One region of the Paenibacillus motobuensis genome, then DNA from elsewhere that is predicted to be linked to it. Evidence: predicted binding sites of a transcription regulator. Region 1 holds the regulator's gene; each other region holds the start of a gene.
The links. The regulator NrdR, encoded in region 1, represses ribonucleotide reductase genes. The targets are predictions, from matches to a motif close to AACACNATATATNGTGTT.

Region 1 (2,271 bases):
AGGCGTCAAATCGAGAAATTCTGGCGGGAAAAGGTTACTGTATGAGGCTGCTGCGGAAGAAGAGAGTGCTGCTTTTGCTGTTTCTTGGTTTTGTTGCCATTTTGTTTTTTAATTCCGCATGGTTGTCCATGTTCTATCCGATCTATTATAAAGAAGAAATTAAACAGCACGCACAGGAGAATGGTCTGGATCCGTTGATCGTGGCTGCGATTATTAAGGCAGAATCAAACTATAAAGTCGGTGCCGAATCGAGGAAGGGTGCGCTCGGCATCATGCAGATTATGCCAGGCACGGCCGAATGGATTATTGATCAGGCTAAATATGATAAAGTACATCTTGATCAAGTAAAGAACGAGATTGATGTAAATGTCCGAATTGGAACTTGGTACTTGAATTATTTGTCAGAGCAATTCGACGGAAATATAATTGCTGTGATCGCGGCCTACAATGCGGGCCCTACTCATGTGAAAAACTGGATTAAGAGCAAGAGATGGGACGGTCAGTTGAATACTGTCGATGACATACCGTTTCCGGAGACAAGGAATTATGTCCTTCGGGTAACTCATTACTATAAACAATATTCCGAGATATATGATGATTTTTAAGGAAAGCCTCGGTTACAATAGATAAGGAAAGCACCAAAAGGCTACAGAGCCTTTCAATGCTTTCCTGAGAGCTTACTTATTTGAATTGGCCTGCCAATTGTTGTTCGGCGATTGTTACCAAGCGTTTAGTAATGTAACCACCGATCGAACCGTTTTCGTAAGAAGTCAGGTTACCAGCGTATCCATCTTGTGGAAAATTAATGCCAAGCTCTTGAGCAACTTCGTATTTCATTTGCTCGAGTGCACCGGAAGCTTGTTTTACTACCAGGTTGTTAGAATTAGAACCTTGCGCCATTGTTGTTCACCTCCTTGCGGTTGGTAACAGTATTATGCTCCGGTATTTGAAACTTCATTACTGATTTTTTTAGTTATTTATTGGTATTCTTATTTTCAGGAATATCAGTTAGCAGAAGCAGAAGGGAGACATTTTTGCGTGAGATGTCCGTATTGTAACTATATGGGAACGAAGGTGCTTGATTCGAGGCCGGCTAACGAGAATCGATCGATCCGCCGCCGTCGTGAATGTGAGAAATGCAGCCGACGTTTTACTACATTTGAGATGGTGGAGGAAATGCCGCTCATCGTCATTAAGAAAGACGGCAGCCGCGAGGAATTCAATCGTGAGAAGCTGCTTAGAGGACTAATGCGTGCTTGTGAGAAAAGACCGGTATCTGTAGAGCAATTAGAGTCTATCGTATCCGCGGTAGAGCGTCAGATGCGCCACTCTGCGAACGCAGAAGTGGAAAGCCGTGAAATCGGCGAACTGGTCATGGAACAGCTGTATCCGGTTGATGAGGTTGCTTATGTCCGCTTCGCCTCGGTATACCGTCAATTCAAGGACATTAACATGTTCATGAAGGAGTTGAACAGCCTGCTCTCCAAGCCTGCAGGTGATGAGTAATGAACAGGAAGTATGAATGATTAACAGATTTTCTGATTTATAAAAACACAGTAGTAAAACTCTGATGGGAGATACCTGCAGATTTGATTTTAACGGGTATCTTCTTTTTTTGTATACTCAAGGCTAATTATTCTCATCGATCATTACATGTGCTAAGCTAAGGTTAATCTCATTCTTAAAAACATATATTTTTCATCACAAGTTATGAAAGGGGTTACATCGATGAAGAAGCTGTGGCTTGTTTATGTCGTCCTTATCGGATTTTTTATTGTGTATGTACTTAATTACAGGTTACAAACCAATTCCAAAGACCCTTGGGAGAAAACAGGGCTTAGGGGAAATCTAGAGGACACATACGTTATGGTCACGTTTCAGACAGGCATCGATTATTGGAAAAGTATTTTAAAGGGTTTCGAAGATGGGGCAGAAGAACTGAATGTATCTGTAGAATATCATGGCTCCACTAAACATAATGCGAGTGAACAAATGACCGTTTTGGAACAAGTCATCTCTAAAAAGCCAGCGGGCATTGCCATTTCTGCTGTGAATTCCGAACTGTTAACTGCAACGATCAATAAGGCAGTAGAAAGTGGCATCCCTGTTGTGTTGTTTGATTCGGGGGCCCCTGATAGCAAAGCCTATTCTTATCTGGGAACGGATAATTATAATGCCGGAGTTGAAGCCGCACGTAAAATGGCGGAGTTAACTGGAGCAACAGGCCAAGTGGCGATTGTTACAACGCCTGATCAGCATAATCATCAGGAG
Region 2 (2,271 bases), 240 kb from region 1:
ACTTTTGACAGCTCGCCCTTGAGGGCCTGCTCGTTCTTGGCAACGCGTTTGTCGAGGACGAAGTTGGCCGCGAAATCGTTCTGACCTCCAAGCTGACCCGGCTTGAGCAAGGTAATCAGATTGAACAGTTCGCTCAGGTCGTTCTGGATCGGCGTAGCGGTCAGGAGTAGACAATATTTTTTACGCAACTGCAGCATGAACTGGTAGTTGGTTGATTTTTTGTTTTTTAATTTATGGGCTTCATCGACAATGACCATATCATATTCATAATCGGTCAGAATTTTCTTATGAGGGTCGCGCTTGGCAGTATCCATTGAAGCGACGACAATATCGTTATGCCAGGAATGTTCTTTCTTCTGGGCTACAGCCGAGATACCGAACTTCTGATTTAATTCTCTCACCCATTGCAGAACCAGCGAGGCTGGAACGAGAATGAGAACCTTCTTGACAAGTCCGCGAATGATATATTCTTTCAGAATCAGTCCAGCTTCGATCGTCTTGCCCAGGCCAACCTCATCGGCAAGAATAGCTCTACCGCGCATCTCGAACATCACCTTCTGTGCCGTGTCAATCTGATGCGGAAGCGGGTCGAATTGATTAAGATGGCCCAGGCATAGCATTTCTTCAAAACTGGTAACGAGCAGGGAAGCTTCGGCCTGGGTGGCCAGATTGAACAATCTCCAATCATCCCAGGGGCCGCCCTTTTTTAATCTCGTATCAAGATCTTCATACCAATTCCGTTCAAATTCGATGGGAACACCGGCTAACATATGCTTCATGTCCGGATTTGGGGGATGAGGGTTCATGATGATGTAACCTCCCTTTTGTCTAACGCTTTCGTTATCTAGTTGCTGTAGGTAGTATGGACGAAAAACAAAAAGGATATAACTTGGGCCAAAATAGATAGGAATTAGGAGCATTCAGAAGTTTGGACAGGAAGGTGTCGCTTTAATAGTCCAAATTAAAATGAAATTCGTTGTGACAACCATATGTAGTGTAGTATAATGAATTGAGCACACTACATATTGAGATTTGTACATATTATTGTAACAATTCTAAGTGTGTAAATGTATAACAGGAACCATGTTTATAGGGTTCAATCTCGTAATTACTGCTTGATTCCGGCTATATTCTTGTCTGCGGTAGCTCCGCTAAGCGGTATTACTTTTTTGAGCTTGTTTTTTTGTGTTTTTGTTGAAATTGGCTAACACTATATCAGTCGTTATTATTTATGATTCGGATGGAATCGGACAAGAACCGGCTGAGAGGTGAAGAACAGTTCTAATAATTAGGAGGGTGTTTTCTTTGAAAACGAAGCAAAATCAGCGCCTGGAAGGGCTAAGCGAGAAAATCTTCTTGGATCGGTATGCTTGGAAGAATCCTGATCCGAGCCATGCCAAGGTTGGGGACGTTGTTCTCGTCTTGACCAAGGATGATCCTAAATTTCCGACGAAGGAAGTTGGCGAAGTGATCGCTCGCGACGGTCAGTCGGTCACTGTCAAGACACGCAGCGGTGCGTTGGTAGAGGCAGATGTCGAGAAGCTGACGTTGAATATCGAGAAGACACCTGAAGAGATGTGGGATCGACTGGCTAATGCGATGGCTTCGGTGGAAGAAACGCCAGAGAAGCAAGCAGAATGGTCGGAGAAGTTCCGTGGTATATTGGAAGATTGGAAGCTCGTACCAGGCGGACGGATTGCCGCAGGGGCAGGAGCCAGCGATGAGTTGACACTGTTCAACTGCTATGTCATTCCTTCTCCGAAGGATAGCCGTGGCGGTATTATGGAGACTTTAAGTGAAATGACGGAGATTATGGCCCGCGGCGGCGGCGTCGGAATCAATCTCAGCTCGCTTCGTCCTCGTCGTGCTATAGTCAAAGGCGTTAACGGTTCATCGAGCGGTGCGGTATCCTGGGGCGGATTGTTCAGCTATACGACGGGTCTGATTGAGCAAGGAGGCAGCCGTCGCGGCGCTTTGATGCTTATGATCAACGACTGGCATCCGGATGTGCTTGATTTCATAACGGTTAAGCAGACGATGGGACAAGTCACGAACGCGAACTTGTCGGTATGCGTAAGCAACGCCTTCATGAAGGCTGTCAAAGAGGATTTAGATTGGGAATTGGTCTTCCCGGACACCACCGATGACGATTACACCGAAGTATGGGATGGCGATCTCGATAAATGGAAAGCTGCCGGACGTAAAGTTGTACATTACCGGACAGTGAAGGCACGAGAAATCTGGCATACGATCATCGAATCGGCCTGGAAA
Region 3 (2,271 bases), 190 kb from region 1:
CGGGGAGTCTGAGAGAGGCCTCCTATTTGATCAATCCGCTGCATGATCTTATCCGAGAAATCCCGTTCCGGGATATATGTCGTGTTAATTAAAGCTTTTATTTTGCTAATCGTATCTGTTTCTGGAGAATAATCATTAGGTTTCATTAGCGTATCCCTCCATTTGCCAAGGCCGGGTGGTCTTTAGCTTTTTTTTGATTCGTTCGTACTTTTTACGTGCAGTGGCTGGCTTGCAACCTATGATTTGACCGATCTCCTCATAACTACGCTCATCTACAACCCTTAGCAGAAGCAGGCTCCGCTCCTCTGAAGAGAGTTGGACCAGCACGTCGGCGACAAGAGCGTTAGTGTTATAATCGGCTGCGCATTCGTCATGGAGCTGCTGCTGGCGATAGGAACTAAAAACCTTGTACCAGGCGTTTCGTTTTTTCAGCAAATTAATGCAGTGATTATAGGAGATTTTGTACAGCCATGCGGTGAAGGAGGCTTGCTTCCTGTAACGGCCGATATGCTGATAGCATTTGATAAAAATCTCCTGCACCGCATCCTCCGCTTCCTGCTGTTGACCCAGCATATGACAGCAATATACGTGAATTCGGCGCTGATATTGTTGAACCAGGAGCCGGAACGGCTCTTGCCGACCGTCTTGAATCTGAGTGACGATTCGCTCGATTTCCGCTTCGGTTAACGGCTCGTGGTTATGATCTGATTTCATAGTGTACTCCTTTCATTCGGGGCCCCTTTACCTCTTATAACAGCGCCGACATCTATTTTGTGACCGGACCTTGGATTTTTTATATGAATTCGGCTGTTTTCTCAGTTAAACCTTCAATAAAATTATTTATTTAAAAAAGCGATCTGACGAGGGACAGGATATAGGCGGAAATTAAGCGCTTATTCTCCTAATCTATAACTTTTTACAGTCGATTTGGGACGTTTGTACGGATTGACAATACTATATATAGGTGGTAAATTGATTTAGCACAACAAGATGTTGTTTATTCGAGAGTTTTCGCCCTACAAATATAAGAATGGGAAAGCTCTAGATTCATAGAAAGAAGCGAGGGTATATCAATGCTAATTGCGTATGATTCCAAGACAGGGAATGTAAAACGGTTCATTCAGAAGCTTGACTTGCCTGCCGTACAAATTGACGAGGGCATGACGCTGGAGGAGCCGTTTGTGCTGATTACATATACGACCGGGTTCGGTCAGATACCGCCAAGAGTCTCGGCATTTCTGGAACATAATCATGGGCGGATGCTCGGCGTGGCGGCCAGCGGTAACCGCAATTGGGGAGAGAGATTTGCGAAGAGTGCGGATTTGATCTCCGAGCGTTACCAAGTGCCCGTTGTGGCCAAATTTGAGCTTTCCGGGACGAAGAAGGATGCTGAAGACTTCAAGCAGGAGGTGAGCCGGGTTGCGGCATATTGAACTGAACAATCAATTGATGCAGCGTGATGAGAACGGGTTCTTTCAATTAGAGAAGGACCGGGAAGCTGTCGCTGAGTTTATGAAGGAAGTAGCGGGTAGAACGATGACCTTCCCGACTACGGCCGATAAAGTACGGTATATGATCGAACATGACTACTATGAAAATGTGTACGAATGGTATACAGCTGATGAAGTCGATCAAGTATTTGCCATTACCCATAGCTATCAATTTGAATTCCCGTCTTACATGGCGGCATCGAAATTTTATACGGACTATGCGTTGAAGATGAATGACAAGTCCAAATATTTGGAGCATTATCCCGACCGGGTGGCCATCGTAGCACTACATCTTGGACGAGGAAATGCAGATACGGCCAGCACGCTGGCGCGATCGATGATGGAGCAGCGGCTGCAGCCAGCCACTCCAACGTTTCTGAATGCGGGCAAGAGCCGGCGCGGCGAGATGGTTTCCTGCTTCCTGCTGGAAATGGACGATTCGCTGAATTCAATCAACTATGTGCTAAATACATGCATGCAGTTGTCCAAAATCGGCGGCGGTGTTGCGGTTAACTTGTCGAAGCTGCGCGGACGCGGCGAAGCGATCAAAGGAGTGGAAGGTGCGGCCAAAGGAATTATGCCGGTGCTGAAGCTGATGGAGGACGCCTTCTCCTATGCAGATCAGATGGGACAGCGTAAAGGCTCGGGCGCAGGGTATTACAACATTTTCGGCTGGGATGTCGCTGAGTTTCTGGATAGCAAGAAGATCAACGCCGATGAGCGGATCCGCTTGAAAACTTTGTCGATCGGTTTGATTGTGCCGAACCGCTTCTATGAACTG

Region 2: ABD014_RS01900 (adenosylcobalamin-dependent ribonucleoside-diphosphate reductase) is a predicted target of NrdR. The motif match lies at 1,015-1,032, and genes of this name have one in related genera.
Region 3: nrdI (class Ib ribonucleoside-diphosphate reductase assembly flavoprotein NrdI) is a predicted target of NrdR. The motif match lies at 951-968, and genes of this name have one in related genera.

Annotation. Positions count from the first base shown of each region.
Region 1 is NZ_BAAACX010000004.1:377,012-379,282, reverse strand. Features, by position in the region: gene coaE (dephospho-CoA kinase) at 1-45, shown strand, start outside; gene ABD014_RS03080 (lytic transglycosylase domain-containing protein) at 42-605, shown strand; gene ABD014_RS03075 (alpha/beta-type small acid-soluble spore protein) at 682-900, opposite strand; gene nrdR (transcriptional regulator NrdR) at 1,039-1,506, shown strand; gene ABD014_RS03065 (substrate-binding domain-containing protein) at 1,729-2,271, shown strand, end outside.
Region 2 is NZ_BAAACX010000004.1:137,313-139,583, reverse strand. Features, by position in the region: gene ABD014_RS01905 (DEAD/DEAH box helicase) at 1-806, opposite strand, end outside; gene ABD014_RS01900 (adenosylcobalamin-dependent ribonucleoside-diphosphate reductase) at 1,306-2,271, shown strand, end outside.
Region 3 is NZ_BAAACX010000004.1:184,721-186,991, reverse strand. Features, by position in the region: gene ABD014_RS02145 (hypothetical protein) at 1-146, opposite strand, end outside; gene ABD014_RS02140 (RNA polymerase sigma factor) at 136-714, opposite strand; gene nrdI (class Ib ribonucleoside-diphosphate reductase assembly flavoprotein NrdI) at 1,074-1,433, shown strand; gene nrdE (class 1b ribonucleoside-diphosphate reductase subunit alpha) at 1,420-2,271, shown strand, end outside.